Regions from separate parts of the Paenalkalicoccus suaedae genome, predicted to be linked through region 2. Evidence: a T-box and tRNA genes for the amino acid it is inferred to sense, from the RefSeq annotation. Region 2 holds a T-box; the other holds one or more tRNA genes.
What was found. A T-box is a leader RNA that pairs with one kind of tRNA and senses whether it is charged. The one in region 2 lies ahead of leuS (leucine--tRNA ligase), so its partner is inferred to be a tRNA-Leu.
Positions count from the first base shown of each region.

Region 1: it encodes a tRNA-Leu, which carries the amino acid that the T-box ahead of leuS (leucine--tRNA ligase) is inferred to sense. The anticodon was not compared.

Region 1 covers NZ_CP041372.2:92,769-104,073, forward strand. Annotated here, with positions in the region: gene lysS (lysine--tRNA ligase) at 1-84, shown strand, start outside; rRNA gene FLK61_RS00865 (16S ribosomal RNA) at 544-2,109, shown strand; rRNA gene FLK61_RS00870 (23S ribosomal RNA) at 2,351-5,286, shown strand; rRNA gene rrf (5S ribosomal RNA) at 5,410-5,526, shown strand; tRNA gene FLK61_RS00880 (tRNA-Val) at 5,534-5,609, shown strand; tRNA gene FLK61_RS00885 (tRNA-Thr) at 5,665-5,740, shown strand; tRNA gene FLK61_RS00890 (tRNA-Lys) at 5,745-5,820, shown strand; tRNA gene FLK61_RS00895 (tRNA-Leu) at 5,834-5,918, shown strand; tRNA gene FLK61_RS00900 (tRNA-Gly) at 5,922-5,996, shown strand; tRNA gene FLK61_RS00905 (tRNA-Leu) at 6,033-6,121, shown strand; tRNA gene FLK61_RS00910 (tRNA-Arg) at 6,131-6,207, shown strand; tRNA gene FLK61_RS00915 (tRNA-Pro) at 6,212-6,288, shown strand; tRNA gene FLK61_RS00920 (tRNA-Ala) at 6,297-6,372, shown strand; rRNA gene FLK61_RS00925 (16S ribosomal RNA) at 6,536-8,100, shown strand; tRNA gene FLK61_RS00930 (tRNA-Ile) at 8,198-8,274, shown strand; tRNA gene FLK61_RS00935 (tRNA-Ala) at 8,296-8,371, shown strand; rRNA gene FLK61_RS00940 (23S ribosomal RNA) at 8,512-11,305, shown strand, end outside.
Region 2 covers NZ_CP041372.2:2,697,876-2,709,180, forward strand. Annotated here, with positions in the region: gene FLK61_RS14495 (BaiN/RdsA family NAD(P)/FAD-dependent oxidoreductase) at 1-821, shown strand, start outside; gene leuS (leucine--tRNA ligase) at 1,760-4,177, opposite strand; T-box leader at 4,225-4,427, opposite strand; gene FLK61_RS14505 (MDR family MFS transporter) at 4,468-5,670, opposite strand; gene ltaE (low-specificity L-threonine aldolase) at 5,815-6,840, shown strand; gene mnmL (tRNA modification radical SAM protein MnmL/YtqA) at 6,837-7,772, shown strand; gene mnmM (tRNA 5-(aminomethyl)-2-thiouridylate-methyltransferase MnmM) at 7,779-8,330, shown strand; gene FLK61_RS14525 (alpha/beta hydrolase) at 9,134-9,943, opposite strand; gene FLK61_RS14530 (gamma carbonic anhydrase) at 10,067-10,576, shown strand.

The DNA.
Region 1 (11,305 bases), 1.4 Mb from region 2:
CTCGTTATGCTGCTAACAAATTCTCCATCTATTAGAGACGTTCTTCTCTTCCCTCAAATGAGAAACCGCGAAGGCGAAGAGTAAGAGTCACGTTAGTAAAAGCGCGTCCTGGCTCTCGCCGGACGCGCTTTTATTCTTTAGAAAGAAGAGTTATATGTCATGAGGAATTCATTCAGTTTAAAGAAAAAATAATTGTTTTAAACTTTTTTTAAAAAATGTATTGCCAAAGAAACAGTTATCGTGATATATTATTTCTTGTCGCCGAGACAACACGACGACGAAAGACAAACACAGAAAAAACTTTTTAAAAAAGTTATTGACTCGATTAAGAGGCTGTGTTAATCTAATAAAGTCGCCAAAACGAGCGGCAAGCAAGAAATTGCTCTTTGAAAACTAAACAAAAGACGAAGCGAAGGAATTAAAAGAGATGAAAACCATCTCGTCAATTTTTTTTAAATGAAGAACCTAGTTCTTCAAAATGAATCGCTAGATTCGTTGTTCGAGTTTACTCGAACGTTAGTCAGAAGTTCAAACTTCGACGATTTATCGGAGAGTTTGATCCTGGCTCAGGACGAACGCTGGCGGCATGCCTAATACATGCAAGTCGAGCGCAGGAAGCATCACGATCTCTTCGGAGTGAATGATGTGGAATGAGCGGCGGACGGGTGAGTAACACGTGGGCAACCTGCCCTGTAGACTGGGATAACTTCGGGAAACCGAAGCTAATACCGGATAATCAAAGGAACCGCATGGTTCCCTTGTAAAAGTTGGGTTTTACCTAACACTACAGGATGGGCCCGCGGCGCATTAGCTAGTTGGTAAGGTAATGGCTTACCAAGGCGACGATGCGTAGCCGACCTGAGAGGGTGATCGGCCACACTGGGACTGAGACACGGCCCAGACTCCTACGGGAGGCAGCAGTAGGGAATCATCCGCAATGGGCGAAAGCCTGACGGTGCAATGCCGCGTGAACGATGAAGGTCTTCGGATCGTAAAGTTCTGTTATGAGGGAAGAACAAGTGCCGCACGAATAGACCGGCACCTTGACGGTACCTCACGAGAAAGCCCCGGCTAACTACGTGCCAGCAGCCGCGGTAATACGTAGGGGGCAAGCGTTGTCCGGAATTATTGGGCGTAAAGCGCGCGCAGGCGGTCTCTTAAGTCTGATGTGAAAGCCCACGGCTCAACCGTGGAGGGTCATTGGAAACTGGGAGACTTGAGTGTAAGAGAGGAAAGTGGAATTCCATGTGTAGCGGTGAAATGCGTAGATATATGGAGGAACACCAGTGGCGAAGGCGACTTTCTGGCTTACAACTGACGCTGAGGCGCGAAAGCGTGGGGAGCAAACAGGATTAGATACCCTGGTAGTCCACGCCGTAAACGATGAGTGCTAGGTGTTAGGGGTTTCGATGCCCTTAGTGCCGAAGTTAACACATTAAGCACTCCGCCTGGGGAGTACGGCCGCAAGGCTGAAACTCAAAGGAATTGACGGGGGCCCGCACAAGCAGTGGAGCATGTGGTTTAATTCGAAGCAACGCGAAGAACCTTACCAGGTCTTGACATCCTCTGCCACTCCTAGAGATAGGACGTTCCCCTTCGGGGGACAGAGTGACAGGTGGTGCATGGTTGTCGTCAGCTCGTGTCGTGAGATGTTGGGTTAAGTCCCGCAACGAGCGCAACCCTTGACCTTAGTTGCCAGCATTTAGTTGGGCACTCTAAGGTGACTGCCGGTGACAAACCGGAGGAAGGTGGGGACGACGTCAAATCATCATGCCCCTTATGACCTGGGCTACACACGTGCTACAATGGATGGTACAAAGGGCAGCAAAACCGCGAGGTTGAGCAAATCCCATTAGCCATTCTCAGTTCGGATTGTAGGCTGCAACTCGCCTACATGAAGCCGGAATTGCTAGTAATCGCGGATCAGCATGCCGCGGTGAATACGTTCCCGGGCCTTGTACACACCGCCCGTCACACCACGAGAGTTTGTAACACCCGAAGTCGGTGAGGTAACCTTTATGGAGCCAGCCGCCGAAGGTGGGACAGATGATTGGGGTGAAGTCGTAACAAGGTATCCCTACCGGAAGGTGGGGATGGATCACCTCCTTTCTAAGGAGCATTAAGCTCAATCGAACTTCGCATTCGATCCTTTTGTTTAGTTTTGAGAGGGTAAGCCTCTCCGGAAGAACCCCTTGTGGGGTCTATTCCGAGTTGACCTTTGAAAACTGGATAGTAAGAACATGTAGAAAAGAATCACCGGAAAATCAATCCGTTTGGAAACAAACGAAAGGTTTTTCCGAGTGTCTTAGAAGATAGCCAAGAAGTAAAACGACGTCCTAACAGTAAGTTAGGTTAAGCGAATAAGGGCGCACGGTGGATACCTTGGCACTAGGAGCCGATGAAGGACGGGACGAACACCGATATGCTTCGGGGAGCTGTAAGTAAGCGTTGATCCGGAGATTTCCGAATGGGGGAACCCACTACCCGTAATGGGGTAGGATCCATATCTGAATCCATAGGATATGAGAAGGCAGACCCAGGGAACTGAAACATCTTAGTACCTGGAGGAAGAGAAAGCAAATGCGATTTCCTTAGTAGCGGCGAGCGAAACGGAATTAGCCCAAACCAAAAGGCTTGCCTTTTGGGGTTGTAGGACATTCCATACGGAGTAAGAAAGAGAGAGTCTAGACGAAGCGATCTGGAAAGATCCGCGGTACAAGGTAACAGCCCTGTAGTCAAAAGACTCCCTCCTCCGGAGTGTATCCTGAGTACGGCGGGACACGTGAAACCCCGTCGGAATCTGGGAGGACCATCTCCCAAGGCTAAATACTCCCTAGTGACCGATAGTGAACCAGTACCGTGAGGGAAAGGTGAAAAGCACCCCGAGAGGGGAGTGAAAGAGATCTTGAAACCGTGTGCCTACAAGTAGTTGGAGCCCGTTAATGGGTGACAGCGTGCCTTTTGTAGAATGAACCGGCGAGTTACGATTACGTGCAAGGTTAAGTTGAAGAGACGGAGCCGCAGCGAAAGCGAGTCTGAATAGGGCGACATAGTACGTGGTTGTAGACCCGAAACCGGGTGATCTACCCATGTCCAGGGTGAAGTCCAGGTAACACTGGATGGAGGCCCGAACCCACGCACGTTGAAAAGTGCGGGGATGAGGTGTGGGTAGGGGTGAAATGCCAATCGAACTCGGAAATAGCTGGTTCTCCCCGAAATAGCTTTAGGGCTAGCCTCGAGGGAAGAGTATTGGAGGTAGAGCACTGATTGGACTAGGGGTCCCCACAGGATTACCGAATTCAGTCAAACTCCGAATGCCAATTACTTATCCTCGGGAGTCAGACTGCGAGTGCTAAGATCCGTAGTCAAAAGGGAAACAGCCCAGACCATCAGCTAAGGTCCCAAAGTATACGTTAAGTGGAAAAGGATGTGGAGTTGCTTAGACAACCAGGATGTTGGCTTAGAAGCAGCCATCATTGAAAGAGTGCGTAATAGCTCACTGGTCGAGTGACTCTGCGCCGAAAATGTACCGGGGCTAAACGTATCACCGAAGCTATGGATTAACACCTTGGTGTTAATGGTAGGGGAGCGTTCCAAGGGCTGCGAAGCAAGACCGGAAGGACTTGTGGAGCGCTTGGAAGTGAGAATGCCGGTATGAGTAGCGAAAAGAGGGGTGAGAATCCCCTCCGTCGAAAGCCTAAGGGTTCCTGAGGAAGGCTCGTCCACTCAGGGTTAGTCGGGACCTAAGCCGAGGCCGAAAGGCGTAGGCGATGGCAAACAGGTTGATATTCCTGTACCACCACGCTTTTGTTTGAGCAATGGGGGGACGCAGGAAGGTAGGGAATGCGCACGATTGGAAGTGTGCGCTGAAGCAGTGAGGCTGGTAGATAGGCAAATCCGTCTACCGTAAGGTTGAGCTGTGATCACGAGCGAAATTTAGTAGCGAAGTTCCCGATCCTACACTGCCAAGAAAAGCCTCTAGTGAGAAAGCTGGTGCCCGTACCGCAAACCGACACAGGTAGGCGGGAAGAGAATTCTAAGACGCGCGGGAGAACTCTCGTTAAGGAACTCGGCAAAATGACTCCGTAACTTCGGGAGAAGGAGTGCTCTATTAGGGTGCAAGCCCGAGAGAGCCGCAGTGAATAGGCCCAAACGACTGTTTATCAAAAACACAGGTCTCTGCGAAGCCGCAAGGCGAAGTATAGGGGCTGACACCTGCCCGGTGCTGGAAGGTTAAGAGGAGGGGTTATCCCTTACGGGAGAAGCTCTGAATTGAAGCCCCAGTAAACGGCGGCCGTAACTATAACGGTCCTAAGGTAGCGAAATTCCTTGTCGGGTAAGTTCCGACCCGCACGAAAGGTGCAACGATTTGGGCACTGTCTCAACGAGAGACCCGGTGAAATTATATTACCTGTGAAGATGCAGGTTACCGCGACAGGACGGAAAGACCCCATGGAGCTTTACTGTAGCTTGATATTGGATGTTGGAACAGCTTGTACAGGATAGGTAGGAGCCTTGGAAACCGGAGCGCTAGCTTCGGTGGAGGCATTGGTGGGATACTACCCTGGCTGTTTTGACATTCTAACCTCGAACCGTGATCCGGTTCAGGGACAGTGTCAGGTGGGCAGTTTGACTGGGGCGGTCGCCTCCTAAAAAGTAACGGAGGCGCCCAAAGGTTCCCTCAGAATGGTTGGAAATCATTCGCAGAGTGCAAAGGCATAAGGGAGCTTGACTGCGAGACATACAGGTCGAGCAGGGACGAAAGTCGGGCTTAGTGATCCGGCGGCACCGTATGGAAGGGCCGTCGCTCAACGGATAAAAGCTACCCTGGGGATAACAGGCTAATCTCTCCCAAGAGTCCACATCGACGGGGAGGTTTGGCACCTCGATGTCGGCTCGTCGCATCCTGGGGCTGAAGTAGGTCCCAAGGGTTGGGCTGTTCGCCCATTAAAGCGGCACGCGAGCTGGGTTCAGAACGTCGTGAGACAGTTCGGTCCCTATCCGTCGCGGGCGTTGGAAATTTGAGAGGAGCTGTCCTTAGTACGAGAGGACCGGGATGGACACACCGCTGGTGTACCAGTTGTTCCGCCAGGAGCATAGCTGGGTAGCTACGTGTGGACGGGATAAGTGCTGAAAGCATCTAAGCATGAAGCCCCCCTCAAGATGAGATTTCCCATCACTTATAGTGAGTAAGATCCCTTAGAGATGATGAGGTAGATAGGTCTCGTGTGGAAGCATAGCGATATGCGGAGCTGAGAGATACTAATCGATCGAGGGCTTAACCAAGATATATAGTTTTACAGAAGGCGTCAACTAAGACGATTCTTCTTCTACATGTTCACTATCCAGTTTTGAAAGGTCAACGACCTTTATCTTTCTTGATTCGCATAGCGGAGCAAGAAATCATAGTCTAGTGACGATAGCAGAGAGGTCACACCCGTTCCCATGCCGAACACGGAAGTTAAGCTCTCTAGCGCCGATGGTAGTTGGGGGCTGTCCCCCTGTGAGAGTAGGACGTTGCTGGGCTTTATATGGAGGATTAGCTCAGTTGGGAGAGCACCTGCCTTACAAGCAGGGGGTCGGCGGTTCGAGCCCGTCATCCTCCACCATAAAACTTTTTTAAAATAAATATTGTAATAATCACTTCTTAGTGTTATATTATATGCTGGCCTAGCTCAATTGGTAGAGCAACTGACTTGTAATCAGTAGGTTGGGGGTTCAAGTCCTCTGGCCAGCACCACTAGGAGCCATTAGCTCAGTTGGTAGAGCATCTGACTTTTAATCAGAGGGTCGAAGGTTCGAGTCCTTCATGGCTCACCATAGTTTTATTTTTGCGGGTGTGGCGGAACTGGCAGACGCGCTAGACTTAGGATCTAGTGCCTTCGGGCGTGGGGGTTCGACTCCCTTCACCCGCACCATTTGCGGAAATAGCTCAGTGGTAGAGCACCACCTTGCCAAGGTGGGGGTCGCGGGTTCGAATCCCGTTTTCCGCTCCATACATTATACTGTATGACTGTTACATAACTACCCTTGCCGGGGTGGTGGAATTGGCAGACACACAGGACTTAAAATCCTGCGGTAAGTGATTACCGTGCCGGTTCAAGTCCGGCCCTCGGCACCAATTTTATATGCGCCCGTAGCTCAATTGGATAGAGCGTTTGACTACGGATCAAAAGGTTAGGGGTTCGACTCCTCTCGGGCGCGCCATTATCGGGAAGTAGCTCAGCTTGGTAGAGCACTTGGTTTGGGACCAAGGGGTCGCAGGTTCGAATCCTGTCTTCCCGACCATTTTTTACGGGGCCTTAGCTCAGCTGGGAGAGCGCCTGCTTTGCACGCAGGAGGTCAGCGGTTCGATCCCGCTAGGCTCCACCATTGATCTTTGAAAACTAAACAAAAGACGAAGCGAAGGAATTAAAAGAGATGAAAACCATCTCGTCAATTTTTTTAAATGAAGAACCTAGTTCTTCAAAATGAATCGCTAGATTCGTTGTTCGAGTTTACTCGAATGTTAGTCAGAAGTTCAAACTTCGACGATTTATCGGAGAGTTTGATCCTGGCTCAGGACGAACGCTGGCGGCATGCCTAATACATGCAAGTCGAGCGCAGGAAGCATCACGATCTCTTCGGAGTGAATGATGTGGAATGAGCGGCGGACGGGTGAGTAACACGTGGGCAACCTGCCCTGTAGACTGGGATAACTTCGGGAAACCGAAGCTAATACCGGATAATCAAAGGAACCGCATGGTTCCCTTGTAAAAGTTGGGTTTTACCTAACACTACAGGATGGGCCCGCGGCGCATTAGCTAGTTGGTAAGGTAATGGCTTACCAAGGCGACGATGCGTAGCCGACCTGAGAGGGTGATCGGCCACACTGGGACTGAGACACGGCCAGACTCCTACGGGAGGCAGCAGTAGGGAATCATCCGCAATGGGCGAAAGCCTGACGGTGCAATGCCGCGTGAACGATGAAGGTCTTCGGATCGTAAAGTTCTGTTATGAGGAAGAACAAGTGCCGCACGAATAGACCGGCACCTTGACGGTACCTCACGAGAAAGCCCCGGCTAACTACGTGCCAGCAGCCGCGGTAATACGTAGGGGGCAAGCGTTGTCCGGAATTATTGGGCGTAAAGCGCGCGCAGGCGGTCTCTTAAGTCTGATGTGAAAGCCCACGGCTCAACCGTGGAGGGTCATTGGAAACTGGGAGACTTGAGTGTAAGAGAGGAAAGTGGAATTCCATGTGTAGCGGTGAAATGCGTAGATATATGGAGGAACACCAGTGGCGAAGGCGACTTTCTGGCTTACAACTGACGCTGAGGCGCGAAAGCGTGGGGAGCAAACAGGATTAGATACCCTGGTAGTCCACGCTGTAAACGATGAGTGCTAGGTGTTAGGGGTTTCGATGCCCTTAGTGCCGAAGTTAACACATTAAGCACTCCGCCTGGGGAGTACGGCCGCAAGGCTGAAACTCAAAGGAATTGACGGGGGCCCGCACAAGCAGTGGAGCATGTGGTTTAATTCGAAGCAACGCGAAGAACCTTACCAGGTCTTGACATCCTCTGCCACTCCTAGAGATAGGACGTTCCCCTTCGGGGGACAGAGTGACAGGTGGTGCATGGTTGTCGTCAGCTCGTGTCGTGAGATGTTGGGTTAAGTCCCGCAACGAGCGCAACCCTTGACCTTAGTTGCCAGCATTTAGTTGGGCACTCTAAGGTGACTGCCGGTGACAAACCGGAGGAAGGTGGGGACGACGTCAAATCATCATGCCCCTTATGACCTGGGCTACACACGTGCTACAATGGATGGTACAAAGGGCAGCAAAACCGCGAGGTTGAGCAAATCCCATAAAGCCATTCTCAGTTCGGATTGTAGGCTGCAACTCGCCTACATGAAGCCGGAATTGCTAGTAATCGCGGATCAGCATGCCGCGGTGAATACGTTCCCGGGCCTTGTACACACCGCCCGTCACACCACGAGAGTTTGTAACACCCGAAGTCGGTGAGGTAACCTTTATGGAGCCAGCCGCCGAAGGTGGGACAGATGATTGGGGTGAAGTCGTAACAAGGTATCCCTACCGGAAGGTGGGGATGGATCACCTCCTTTCTAAGGAGCATTAAGCTCAATCGAACTTCGCATTCGACCCTTTTGTTTAGTTTTGAGAGATCATCTCTCTAAAAACACTATATTTTTTTGTCAAAATGGGCCTGTAGCTCAGCTGGTTAGAGCGCACGCCTGATAAGCGTGAGGTCGGTGGTTCGAGTCCACTCAGGCCCACCATTTTGCACAAAATTAATTTTTGGGGCCTTAGCTCAGCTGGGAGAGCGCCTGCTTTGCACGCAGGAGGTCAGCGGTTCGATCCCGCTAGGCTCCACCATTGACCTTTGAAAACTGGATAGTAATAAACATGTAGAAAAGAATCACCGGAAAATCAATCCGTTTGGAAACAAACGAAAGGTTTTTCCGAGTGTCTTAGAAGATAGCCAAGAAGTAAAACGACGTCCTAACAGTAAGTTAGGTTAAGCGAATAAGGGCGCACGGTGGATACCTTGGCACTAGGAGCCGATGAAGGACGGGACGAACACCGATATGCTTCGGGGAGCTGTAAGTAAGCGTTGATCCGGAGATTTCCGAATGGGGGAACCCACTACCCGTAATGGGGTAGGATCCATATCTGAATCCATAGGATATGAGAAGGCAGACCCAGGGAACTGAAACATCTTAGTACCTGGAGGAAGAGAAAGCAAATGCGATTTCCTTAGTAGCGGCGAGCGAAACGGAATTAGCCCAAACCAAAAGGCTTGCCTTTTGGGGTTGTAGGACATTCCATACGGAGTAAGAAAGAGAGAGTCTAGACGAAGCGATCTGGAAAGATCCGCGGTACAAGGTAACAGCCCTGTAGTCAAAAGACTCCCTCCTCCGGAGTGTATCCTGAGTACGGCGGGACACGTGAAACCCCGTCGGAATCTGGGAGGACCATCTCCCAAGGCTAAATACTCCCTAGTGACCGATAGTGAACCAGTACCGTGAGGGAAAGGTGAAAAGCACCCCGAGAGGGGAGTGAAAGAGATCTTGAAACCGTGTGCCTACAAGTAGTTGGAGCCCGTTAATGGGTGACAGCGTGCCTTTTGTAGAATGAACCGGCGAGTTACGATTACGTGCAAGGTTAAGTTGAAGAGACGGAGCCGCAGCGAAAGCGAGTCTGAATAGGGCGACATAGTACGTGGTTGTAGACCCGAAACCGGGTGATCTACCCATGTCCAGGGTGAAGTCCAGGTAACACTGGATGGAGGCCCGAACCCACGCACGTTGAAAAGTGCGGGGATGAGGTGTGGGTAGGGGTGAAATGCCAATCGAACTCGGAAATAGCTGGTTCTCCCCGAAATAGCTTTAGGGCTAGCCTCGAGGGAAGAGTATTGGAGGTAGAGCACTGATTGGACTAGGGGTCCCCACAGGATTACCGAATTCAGTCAAACTCCGAATGCCAATTACTTATCCTCGGGAGTCAGACTGCGAGTGCTAAGATCCGTAGTCAAAAGGGAAACAGCCCAGACCATCAGCTAAGGTCCCAAAGTATACGTTAAGTGGAAAAGGATGTGGAGTTGCTTAGACAACCAGGATGTTGGCTTAGAAGCAGCCATCATTGAAAGAGTGCGTAATAGCTCACTGGTCGAGTGACTCTGCGCCGAAAATGTACCGGGGCTAAACGTATCACCGAAGCTATGGATTAACACCTTAGGGTGTTAATGGTAGGGGAGCGTTCCAAGGGCTGCGAAGCAAGACCGGAAGGACTTGTGGAGCGCTTGGAAGTGAGAATGCCGGTATGAGTAGCGAAAAGAGGGGTGAGAATCCCCTCCGTCGAAAGCCTAAGGGTTCCTGAGGAAGGCTCGTCCACTCAGGGTTAGTCGGGACCTAAGCCGAGGCCGAAAGGCGTAGGCGATGGCAAACAGGTTGATATTCCTGTACCACCACGCTTTTGTTTGAGCAATGGGGGGACGCAGGAAGGTAGGGAATGCGCACGATTGGAAGTGTGCGCTGAAGCAGTGAGGCTGGTAGATAGGCAAATCCGTCTACCGTAAGGTTGAGCTGTGATCACGAGCGAAATTTAGTAGCGAAGTTCCCGATCCTACACTGCCAAGAAAAGCCTCTAGTGAGAAAGCTGGTGCCCGTACCGCAAACCGACACAGGTAGGCGGGAAGAGAATTCTAAGACGCGCGGGAGAACTCTCGTTAAGGAACTCGGCAAAATGACTCCGTAACTTCGGGAGAAGGAGTGCTCTATTAGGGTGCAAGCCCGAGAGAGCCGCAGTGAATAGGCCCAAACGACTGTTTATCAAAAACACAGGTCTCTGCGAAGCCGCAAGGCGAAGTATAGGGGCTGACACCTGCCCGGTGCTGGAAGGTTAAGAGGAGGGGTTATCCCTTACGGGAGAAGCTCTGAATTGAAGCCCCAGTAAACGGCGGCCGTAACTATAACGGTCCTAAGGTAGCGAAATTCCTTGTCGGGTAAGTTCCGACCCGCACGAAAGGTGCAACGATTTGGGCACTGTCTCAACGAGAGACCCGGTGAAATTATATTACCTGTGAAGATGCAGGTTACCCGCGACAGGACGGAAAGACCCCATGGAGCTTTACTGTAGCTTGATATTGGATGTTGGAACAGCTTGTACAGGATAGGTAGGAGCCTTGGAAACCGGAGCGCTAGCTTCGGTGGAGGCATTGGTGGGATACTACCCTGGCTGTTTTGACATTCTAACCTCGAACCGTGATCCGGTTCAGGGACAGTGTCAGGTGGGCAGTTTGACTGGGGCGGTCGCCTCCTAAAAAGTAACGGAGGCGCCCAAAGGTTCCCTCAGAATGGTTGGAAATCATTCGCAGAGTGCAAAGGCATAAGGGAGCTTGACTGCGAGACATACAGGTCGAGCAGGGACGAAAGTCGGGCTTAGTGATCCGGCGGCACCGTATGGAAGGGCCGTCGCTCAACGGATAAAAGCTACCCTGGGGATAACAGGCTAATCTCTCCCAAGAGTCCACATCGACGGGGAGGTTTGGCACCTCGATGTCGGCTCGTCGCATCCTGGGGCTGAAGTAGGTCCCAAGGGTTGGGCTGTTCGCCCATTAAAGCGGCACGCGAGCTGGGTTCAGAACGTCGTGAGACAGTTCGGTCCCTATCCGTCGCGGGCGTTGGAAATTTGAGAGGAGCTGTCCTTAGTACGAGAGGACCGGGATGGACACACCGCTGGTGTACCAGTTGTTCCGCCAGGAGCATAGCTGGGTAGCTACGTGTGGACGGGATAAGTGCTGAAAGCATC
Region 2 (11,305 bases):
AAAACGTGATCGTAGCAGTCGGTGGTATGTCTGTCCCTTACACGGGATCCACTGGCGACGGCTACCCGTGGGCGAAAAAAGCCGGTCACACGATCACCGATTTATACCCGACTGAGGTACCCATCACGATGAGCGACAGCTTTATCCACACGAAGGAGCTTCAAGGGCTCTCCCTTCGCGACGTGCAACTCTCCGTGATCGATCCAAAAAAGGGTAAGCTTATTAAAGCCCATCGCGGCGACATGATTTTCACCCATTTTGGTGTCTCCGGTCCGATCGGCCTGCGCTGTAGCCAGTATGTCATCAAGGCTAAAAAGAAGCATGACGTATCCTCCGTGCCTATGGAGATCGATCTTTTTGTGGACGAAAATGAAGAGACACTATTCCAGAGATTGAATAAAGTGATTCAATCAGAGCCTAAGAAAGCCGTTAAGAATGCGCTATCCGGCTTTGCTCCGGAACGATTAATGCCGATTCTTTTAAAGAATGCTTCTATTGATGGCATGACTGTATGCACGGAGCTTGGTCACGATAAAATACGTGCATTAGCAAAAGCGATGAAGCACATTGAGCTGACAGCAACCGGTACCTTGTCGATTGAGAAAGCATTCGTAACTGGCGGTGGCGTCAGCGTGAAAGAAGTCTACCCAAAACGAATGGAATCCAAAATGAAGCAAGGCCTCTTCTTTTGCGGAGAAGTCATGGATCTGCACGGATACACTGGTGGATATAATATTACCGTCGCCTTCTCCACTGGCTATACGGCTGGGAAAGCTGCAGCGGAGCGGTGTGCGGTAGAAGGAAATGAAGTCGTGCAATAGATAGAGTAGTAAGGTGAGGCTGGAAAAGCGCGAGTAAGCTGTTCCAGCTTTTTTTGTTGGTGGCGATGGGTGTTGGCTGGGGGGATTATCCGGTTATGGCCTTCGATTTTCCGAAAACTTGGTGTCATCATCCGATTATAGCCTTCAATTATCCGAAAACCTGGTGTCATCATCCGATATAGCCTTCAATTATCCGAAAACCTGGTGTCATTATCCGATTATAGCCTTCGATTATCCGAAAACCTGGTGTCATTATCCGATATAGCCTTCAATTATCCGAAAACTTGGTGTCATTATCCGATTATAGCCTTCGATTATCCGAAAACCTGGTGTCATTATCCGATTATAGCCTTCGATTATCCGAAAACCTGGTGCCATTATCCGATTATGTCCTTCGATTATCCGAAAACTCTCTCTCATTATCCGAAAACACCTCCTGGTTACCCGTTCCCAGTCTATTTATATTCGGCTCTTCATTCACATGAACTTGGTAGCGCAAAAGTTGATTCGCATACCCGCTCCTTGGATGCTACTCCTGACTTTGCATGATTAAATTGAATGGAGTGCCAGCTGTGAAAGGCTTTAACCACTTATTTAAAGACTACGCCCTTTATTGCTAGCTTTCTAGCATCTAAGTAGTTTTTTATTTAAAAAGGCCTTTTCGATTCAAAAACGATTCCACAATTTATAAACCCAACCGTAGGAGACCCGAAGCGGCGGGTGCGAAATACCCGTGTAGCACTTTCGCGCAGTGAAAATCCTTTCGAGCGGCCGCTCAGTTCGGCCGATCGAAAAGCCCTCCCAGCCACACAGGTATGTAGCGCCCGCCGCGCAGGGGCTCCGAAGGTGCCCGCCCTTGACCTTGACCTCCTTCATTCAAACCCCTCAACCTAAAAAACCCCTCACCTCCAACCGGAGACAAGGGGTCAACCACCATATTAATTCGCTACAATATTTACAAGCTTACCAGGAACCGCAATCACCTTACGGATTGTCTTCCCTTCCACTTCTTCTTTTACTTTATCTACGTCAAACGCCGCAGCTTCCAAGTCTTCTTTCGATGCTTCCTTCGCAATTTTAATCTTTGCGCGAAGCTTGCCGTTTACTTGGACAACAACTTCTACCTCATCCTCGACGAGCCATGCATCGTCATGAACAGGCCATGTGCTATGCGTGAGAGATTGACTGTGACCAAGCTTGCTCCATAGCTCCTCTGCTACGTGAGGTGCGACTGGAGAAAGAAGTTTGATGAAGCCTTCAACCTGACTACGAGATAGCTTCTCCTGCTTATAGCCTTCATTAACAAATACCATTAGCTGAGAAATACCCGTGTTAAAGCGAAGTCCTTCGAAGTCCTCCGTTACCTTTTTCACCGTTTGATGATACGTGCGCGACATGTCGTCACTTGTGGCAGCGTCCACGATCGAGTCTTTTAGCTCGCCACTATCTGTTACAAGAAGTCTCCACACGCGGTCAAGGAATCTTCTCGCACCGTCAAGACCGTTCTCACTCCATGCAATCGATGCATCAAGTGGTCCCATAAACATCTCATATAGACGAAGCGTGTCCGCTCCGTGAGAGCGAATAATATCATCCGGATTCACGACGTTTCCTTTTGATTTACTCATCTTCTCATTATTTTCGCCCAAAATCATACCTTGGTTATAAAGCTTTTGGAAAGGCTCTTTAGTTGGCACTACACCGATATCATAAAGCACCTTGTGCCAGAATCGCGCGTAAAGGAGGTGCAAGACAGCGTGCTCCGCTCCACCGATATAAATATCGACAGGCAACCACTTCTCAAGCTTAGCAGGATCTGCTAGCATCTTATCGTTCTTTGGATCAATGTAGCGCAGGTAATACCAACAGCTACCAGCCCATTGAGGCATCGTATTCGTCTCGCGGCGACCCTTCATGCCTGTCTTTGGATCTGTGACGATCAACCACTCTTCGTTGTTCGCAAGCGGCGATTCGCCTGTGCCTGACGGCTTGAATTCGTTCATGTCAGGAAGCGTGAGCGGAAGCTCCTCCTCCGGCACCGTCGTCATCGTGCCATCCTCCCAGTGAATCACTGGAATCGGCTCGCCCCAGTAGCGCTGACGGCTAAAGAGCCAGTCTCTCAAACGATACGTAACCTGACGCTTTCCTTTTTGATTCGACTCTAGCCAATCACACATTGCCGTGATTGCCTCTTCATTCTTCAGCCCATTGAGAAAATCGGAGTTTACGTGCTCTCCATCACCTGCATAAGCTTCTTCTTGTACGTCTCCGCCAGCAACAACCTCTACAATCGGCAAGTCGAACACTTTAGCAAACTCGTTGTCACGCTCATCGTGACCAGGGACCGCCATAATAGCGCCAGTTCCGTAGTTAACAAGAACGTAGTCAGCAATCCAGACAGGAACATTTTCACCTGTGACAGGGTGAACCGCATAGCCACCTGTGAAGACACCTGTTTTTTCTTTCGCAAGCTCGGTACGCTCTAGGTCACTCTTCGTTGCTACCTGCTTTTGATATGCTTCGACAGCATCACGTTGCTCGTCTGTTGTAAGCACGTCAACAAGGGAATGCTCAGGAGCAAGCACTAAATACGTAGCACCAAATAGCGTGTCAGGACGTGTTGTAAAGACCGTGATCGTCTTTTCAGCAGAAGGAACGTGGAAGTCTACATCCGCGCCTTCTGAACGGCCGATCCAGTTGCGCTGCATATCTTTAAGGCTCTCCGGCCAATCAAGATCGTCAAGATCCGCAAGCAAGCGATCACCATACTCCGTGATCTTAAGCATCCATTGCTTCATCGGACGGCGCTCTACGGGATGTCCGCCACGCTCACTCTTACCATCAATGACTTCTTCGTTGGCAAGTACCGTACCAAGGGCCGGACACCAGTTAACGGCAACCTCATCGACGTACGCAAGTCCTTTGTTATAAAGCTGGATGAAAATCCACTGTGTCCACTTATAGTAATCCTCGTCCGTTGTATTCACTTCGCGCTCCCAATCATAGGAGAAGCCAAGCTCTTTAATTTGACGTCTGAATGTGTCCACGTTTTGCTTCGTGAATTCACGTGGGTGATTCCCTGTATCAAGCGCGTACTGCTCAGCTGGTAATCCAAACGCATCCCATCCCATTGGGTGAAGGACGTTGTAGCCTTGCATACGCTTCATGCGTGCTAAAATATCCGTTGCTGTATATCCTTCAGGGTGTCCAACGTGAAGGCCTGCACCTGATGGATATGGGAACATATCTAGTGCATAAAAATTCTTCTTTGCTGGATCCTCTTCTGTTTTAAACGTATGATGTTCCTCCCAATACGATTGCCACTTTGACTCAATTTTTTCGTGATGAAAAGCCACTGTCATTACCTCCTCAAAATATAAAAAAACCTCCATCCCAAATATACATAAGGGACGAGAGGTTTAAAATCCTTCCCGCGGTACCACCCACGATTAGCGTCACGACGCTCACTCAACACCAATAACGCTGGTTAGACGGCGCACATGCGCACTCAAAGGTGAGTTCGACCATTCGCACTGTTAACTCTCACCACCCGTTAACTCTCTGAAGAAGCGCGACATGCCTACTATTCCTTCTCAACGTTCTTTCGTTATACGTAATGCTATTGTATGCATGTATAAAGCGTGTGTCAAGACGCCTCCTTCTCTTCTCGCTGAAAGTCGATATGCGGAACGCCGCGATCAAATAGCTTTGTCGTAATAAATGGGATAATAAATAAGAAGAGAATCACGTAAAACAAGATCTGCATCCCAAACGTATCTGCCATAAATCCACCGAATAAAGGACCAATTAGTCGTCCACCAGTCGCGATACTATTGACAATGCCCTGATAAAATCCAGCCTTCCCCTCTGGTGCTAGCTGGTGTGCAATCGTTGGGATCGCAGGCCAGACAAACATTTCCCCAATCGTTAAAATAATCATAGCCACAACAAAGCCCGTAAATACCTCTGTTTGAGAAAGCACCGCGTACGCTGCCATAAAGATGACTAGTCCTACGTAAATCTGCGCCTTTAATGAATGCACATACCGCTCTACGAAGAAGCGAATCAGCGGCTGACAAAGAATAATCATCAGACCGTTAATCGTCCAAAGTAAGCTGTAGCTACTAAGTGGAATGCCGACCTCTTGTGTGAACGCAGCGATCGTCGACGCCCACTGTGTATACGCAATCCAACAAATTAAGAAGCCAATGCACAAAATGGCAAGCGCATGAAAGCGACGCTTATGCTCAATCTTCTCTGCTTGTTCAAAAACATTCGTAGCGCGTCCCTTTAAGGTACCACTTTCTAAGTTTCTGAAAAAAACGAGAGCGAGTATTAAAAAGACGGCGTACATCAGACCATTGCCTAAAAAGACAAAATCAAAGCGAAAGCTCGCTAACAGACCGCCAAGCGCCGCCCCTAATGCAACGCCAACGTTTTGAGAAACGTACATCGCATTGAATGGTCGTCTGCCCCCCTCCGGCCAAACGGCCCCAGCCATGGCATACATACAAGGGATTACCATCCCACCGCCGAAGCCAATTAACACGAGACAAATCACGTATGCAGGAAACGATTCATAGTTAACGGCTAACGTGAACGCACTCATCATCGCAATTCCCGTACCCATCACCATCGTTTTGAAACCACCAATAAAATCAAACAGCTTGCCACCAATTAAGTTACCGATAATCCCGGCTGCAGCGTTTATCATTAGTACAACTCCTGCGGCAGTAAGAGATCTGCCAAGCTCCTCACTCATGTAAATCGTGTTAAGAGGCCATAAAAAAGATGCCCCCGTTATATTAATAGACATGCCAATAATTAATATCCATATCGCCCTAGGCATAAAAAAACTCCTTAATCATTTAGACTCTCTAACTAAGTGTAGTAGATTATCTACAAAACAACAATAAGATTCCTTCGCAAATCCTGTTTTGTCATAGTATAATCGTAGTTCATTAGTTTATAAGGATCGGAAGGTGTTACATAGATGATTGATTTACGCAGTGATACGGTCACAAAACCAAACGAAACGCTTAGAAGGCTTATGGCCGAAGCAGATGTCGGAGATGACGTTTATGGAGAGGATCCGTCCGTCAATGAGCTAGAGCGATACGTAGCAGAGCTCGTGCAAAAGGAATCCTCTCTCTTTGTCACAAGCGGCACGCAAGGGAATCAGGCTGCGATCCTGGCTCACACAAGACCAGGCGACGAGATTATTATGGATCGCGATGCGCACGTCTTCATTTACGAAGGCGCCGCGATGTCTGTGTTTGCTGGTGTTCAGGCGATGAGTCTCCCTCACACGAATGGCGAGATGAATCTAGATGAAGTAGAGCGCTCCATTCGCTCAGACGATATTCATTTCCCTGAGACAGGCTTGATTTGGCTCGAAAATACGCATAACCGCGGTGGTGGAGCTGTCTTATCTCTCTCTTATATGAAGGAGCTTTATACTTTAGCTCAACGATACGAGATTCCCGTCCATATGGATGGCGCTCGTTTATTTAACGCTGCTGCGAGTTTACAGGTCGAACCGTCCGAGATCACGCAGTATGTCGATACGGTTCAATTTTGTTTATCAAAAGGGCTAGGTGCTCCTGTTGGATCGATGCTCGCAGGCCCCGCCCCGTTTATTAAACGCGCCCGTAAAGTCCGCAAAATGCTCGGTGGTGGCTTAAGACAAGCAGGCGTGTTAGCAGCACCTGGTCTTTATGCCTTAAAGCACCATCGCGAACAGCTTCATGTCGACCATCAGCATGCACAGAAAATCGCGGAGGCTTTACGTACATGGACTGATTTAACAATTGATCACGAGGTGCAAACAAATATTGTCGTGGCAAACGTCGCACCTTCTAAACGATCTGTTCATGAATGGGTCGATCTCTTTGAAGAAAAAGGCGTTCGTATTATTCCTTATAAAGCCGGTTCTCTTCGTTTCACAACAAACAGAGATGTTTCGAAAGAAGATATTGAGCAAGTCATTAAGGTCATTCAGGAGCTTGGTGCTTCATGATCCCAGCTCACATGACAGATGGTAAGCGGTACTACACATGGAACCAGCACTTAAAGGAACACTTCGGTCACAAGATCATGAAGATTCCTTTAGACGCTGGCTTCGATTGCCCGAATCGGGATGGCAAAGTTGCACATGGAGGTTGTACGTTTTGTAGCGTTCGAGGCTCAGGTGACTTTGCTGGAGATCGAGAATTTGATGTTGTCACGCAGTTTCATGACGTCAAAGAACGCATGCATCGCAAATGGCCAAAAGCGAAGTACATTGGTTATTTTCAGGCCTACACAAATACGTATGCACCAGTTGAGGTTTTAAAAGAAAAGTTCGAGCCAATTCTAGCTCAGGAAGGCGTCGTCGGTCTTGCGATTGCAACGAGACCCGACTGTTTACCTCCTGACGTTGTCGATTATTTAGCCGAGTTAAATAAGCGAACTTATTTATGGGTCGAGCTCGGTTTACAAACCGCTCACGATAAAACAGGTCGCATCATTAATCGCGCACACGACTTCGATTGCTATAAAGAGGGCGTTGCTAAGCTCCGCGCTCATAACATTCGCATTTGTTCCCACATCATTAATGGCCTTCCCCTCGAGACACACGAGATGATGCTTGAGACAGCTCATGAGGTCGCAAAGCTTGACGTACAAGGCATTAAAATTCATCTTTTACACCTGTTGAAAAAAACGGCCATGGTGAAGCAATACGAGAAAGGCCTTGTGGATTTGATGGAGCTTGAGGAATATGTGTCGCTCGTTTGCGATCAGCTCGAAGTGTTACCTCCCGATATGATGATTCACCGCCTAACTGGAGACGGTCCCGCTGATCTTTTAATCGGTCCGATGTGGAGCATGCAAAAGTGGAGTGCTTTAAACGCAATTGATGCAGAGCTTAAGAAGCGCAACAGCTATCAAGGCAAATTTTACTCGAGGTGAACAAGTATGATTGAACGAATTATTCCTTTTACTCGCTCCTTATTAACGCAAGTTTTAACAAAGGATAGCATTGTTGTAGACGGAACGGCTGGTAACGGACACGACACGTTGTTTCTCGCCGAAAACGCCAAGCACGTATATAGCTTTGATATTCAACAAGAAGCAATCTTGAGCACGGAAGCAAAGCTTAAAGCCGCAAAGCTTCGAGAGCGCGTCACGTTGATTCACGATGGTCACGAGAAATTCGCTTCCTACGTCAGTGAAGCTGAAATTGACGCCGCCATTTTTAACTTAGGCTATTTGCCTGGGAGCGATAAGTCTGTCATCACACTTGCTGACACGACACTTAAGGCAGTAGAAGATATGTTAGCTGCATTGAAGCGCGGTGGACTATTGATATTAGTTGTCTACTACGGGCATGATGGCGGTAAAGAAGAAAAAGAAGAGCTGTTACAGTATGTCGAGGCACTGCCGCAAAAGCAGTATGATGTGCTTCGATATGGTTTTATCAACCAAAAGAACGATCCACCTTTTTTATTAGCTATTGGGAAGAAGTAAGTGCTTGGATAAGCTTTAGCCGTTTGTGAATAGGGATTAGGATAGAAGAAGTAGCTGACATTGCTGATGTTGGCTACTTTTTTTGTGGGGTGTGGTTGGAGGAATGAGTTTATCGCGGGTTAGTGCTCGAACCGCGTATATTTTCACTTCAACCGCGCGAATATCCCCTCCGACTGCGTATCCTGTAATTAATCGCGCATCTTGATGGGGTTATTGCGCGAGTTGATGCTCGAACTGCGCGAGTTTTTACCCCAACCGCGCGACTATCACCTTCGACTGCGTATCCTGAAATTATTCGCGCGTCTTGATGGGGTTATTGCGCAAGTTGATGCCCGAACCGCGCGAGTTTCCACCTCAATCGCGCGACTATCACCTCCGACTGCGTATCCTGTAATTAATCGCGCATCTTGATGGGGTTATTGCGCAAGTTGATGCCCGAAACGCGCGAGTTTCCACCTCAATCGCGCGAATATCCCCTTCGACTGCGTATCCTGTAATTAATCGCGCATCTTGATGGGGTTATTGCGCGAGTTGATGCTCGAACTGCGCGAGTTTTTACCCCAACCGCGCGACTATCACCTTCGACTGCGTATCCTGAAATTATTCGCGCATCTTGATGGGGTTATTGCGCAAGTTGATGCCCGAACCGCGCGAGTTTCCACCTCAATCGCGCGAATATCCCCTTCGACTGCGTATATCCAAATCACCAGAGCTCACTCAGCACCACCTCTCGCCCATCCAATCAACAAAAAAGAGGACAAGACAAACGCACAACACGTTTGTCTCCCCCCTCTAACCTATCCTCAAAAACCTTCTCTCCTAAACGCTAGCTGCGTCGTAACAAACCCCATCATATGAGCAAATACCAAATGTCTCTCTGGCTCATTTAAGACCTCATGATATAAATTCGGCCACTCTTTATAGTGCTTGTCTAACACATCCACCTGATTAAACCAATCCTTCACGCTATACTTATCCACAATCTTATCTGTCCCACCCTGCATGATATATAGCGGCACTTCTGGGAACAATTCCGTATTTTCATGGACATAGTTGATAGAGGATGTCAATTCGCGATACCAACGCACACTAACCTTTTTAATCATAAGCTCGTCGCTCGCGTCTCGATCGTTCATCCATTTGTCTCGAGTACCCGATCCTGCTTCTAGATTTGTTGGGAAAAGTGTGCCTGGAGCTACCTTATTTAGAATTTTCACAAGCGCTCGTTTATTAAGCGGCGTTTTGTTATAGAGTCCAAAACATGGTGATGATAAGACGACTGCATCTGGTAATTCCTTCTCAGAGAGTTGCATGAGCGTGCGTGTGCTTGCAAGTCCTCCCATGCTATGACCTAGAAGTACAACAGGAAGCTTAAATTGTCTCGCTTCCGATAACCATAGTCTAATGGTATCTATGTATTGCTGAAAGCTAGTTATATGACCACGCGGTCCTTGTGTTGTTCCTTGACCTGGTAAGTCTCCCATAATAACGTGATAGCCAAACTCATTTAATTTTTCGACGACAAAACGATATCTTGCATGGTATTCGCCTGCTCCGTGCACCACGACAAATACTCCTTTTGGTTTTTTATCTGTAGTTTCAAATCTAAACACGACAAACCACCTCCTGCTATTTCTTTTATCTTCCCCTTCCAAAAACAAATAGTCAAGAATCTCGAACTAGTTTTTTCCAAACAAACCATGTAGACTTTTGAGTAAGAAGGAGTTGATAGCATGATATCGTATGAATATAAGGGAAAACATCCGTACATCGATGAAACGGCCTACGTAGCGGACAATGTCGTCATAACCGGTGACGTCACGATCCATGCGCGAGCAAGCGTCTGGTTTAACACTGTCATTCGAGGCGATGTCGCCACAACGATTATTGAAGAAGAGGCAAATATCCAAGATAATAGCACGCTGCACCAAAGTCCAAATGTACCTTTGCACATTAAAAAAGGCGTCACAGTTGGACACCAATGCCTGTTACATAGCTGTACGATTGAAAAGAATGCGTTGATTGGAATGGGATCGATCATTTTAGACGGAGCAACTATCGGAGAAGGAGCTTTTATCGGAGCCGGAAGCCTCGTACCACCTGGCAAAGTCATTCCACCAAATGTGTTAGCACTTGGTCGCCCAGCTAAAGTTGTACGTAAGCTTACGGAAGAAGACCTCGCTGACATGGACCGAATCCGCAAAAGCTATGTGGATAAAGGCCAATACTATAAGTCTCTTAAATAATGAATAGTAAATTTAAATGTGAATGAAGAGCCAACTAGGAAAGAGCGGCTCTTTTTTTGTTTGATTCGCTTATTTTTTGATTTTATATTTCTTATTTTGGTTTTATGTTCCGTATTCTGGATTTATGTGCCGCATTTTGACTTTATGTTCCCTACTTTATTTTTATGTGCCGCATTTCAAAGTTATGGACTTTGTGTAAGCTTTCTTCTCATTTATGTTCCTTCTTCTGACTTTATGTTCCGCATTTCAATTTTATGTTCCCCATTCCGAATTTATGGACTTCAAGTTCCAAGCTCGTTCCGCGTGATCTTTGGCAACTTCCGTCTTACTTCTCATAAGTTATGCATTATTTCTTTTTACACCTTACTTGAACCAAATTTCGTGCTGTTCCCAGAGCGTTCCGCATTCCTTCTAGCAACTTCCACCTTACTTCTCGTAGTTTACGTACTACTTCTATAGCAAATCGATTTCTCAAAATAGAAGGTCGCTAAGCTCCATATTCTCCGTAACCGCAGAAGCCCCGAAGCGGCGGGTGCGTAATACCCGTGTAGCCCTATCGCGCAACGAAAATCCTTTCGATCGGCCATTGGTTTGGCCGATCGAAATAGTTGAGTTAGCCACACAGGTATGTAGCGCCCGACGCGCAGCGGCGCCGAAGGTGCCCGCACTTGAACTTGCTCTTGAACTTGTTCTTGAACTTGCTCTTGAACTCGCACTACAAAAAAAGAA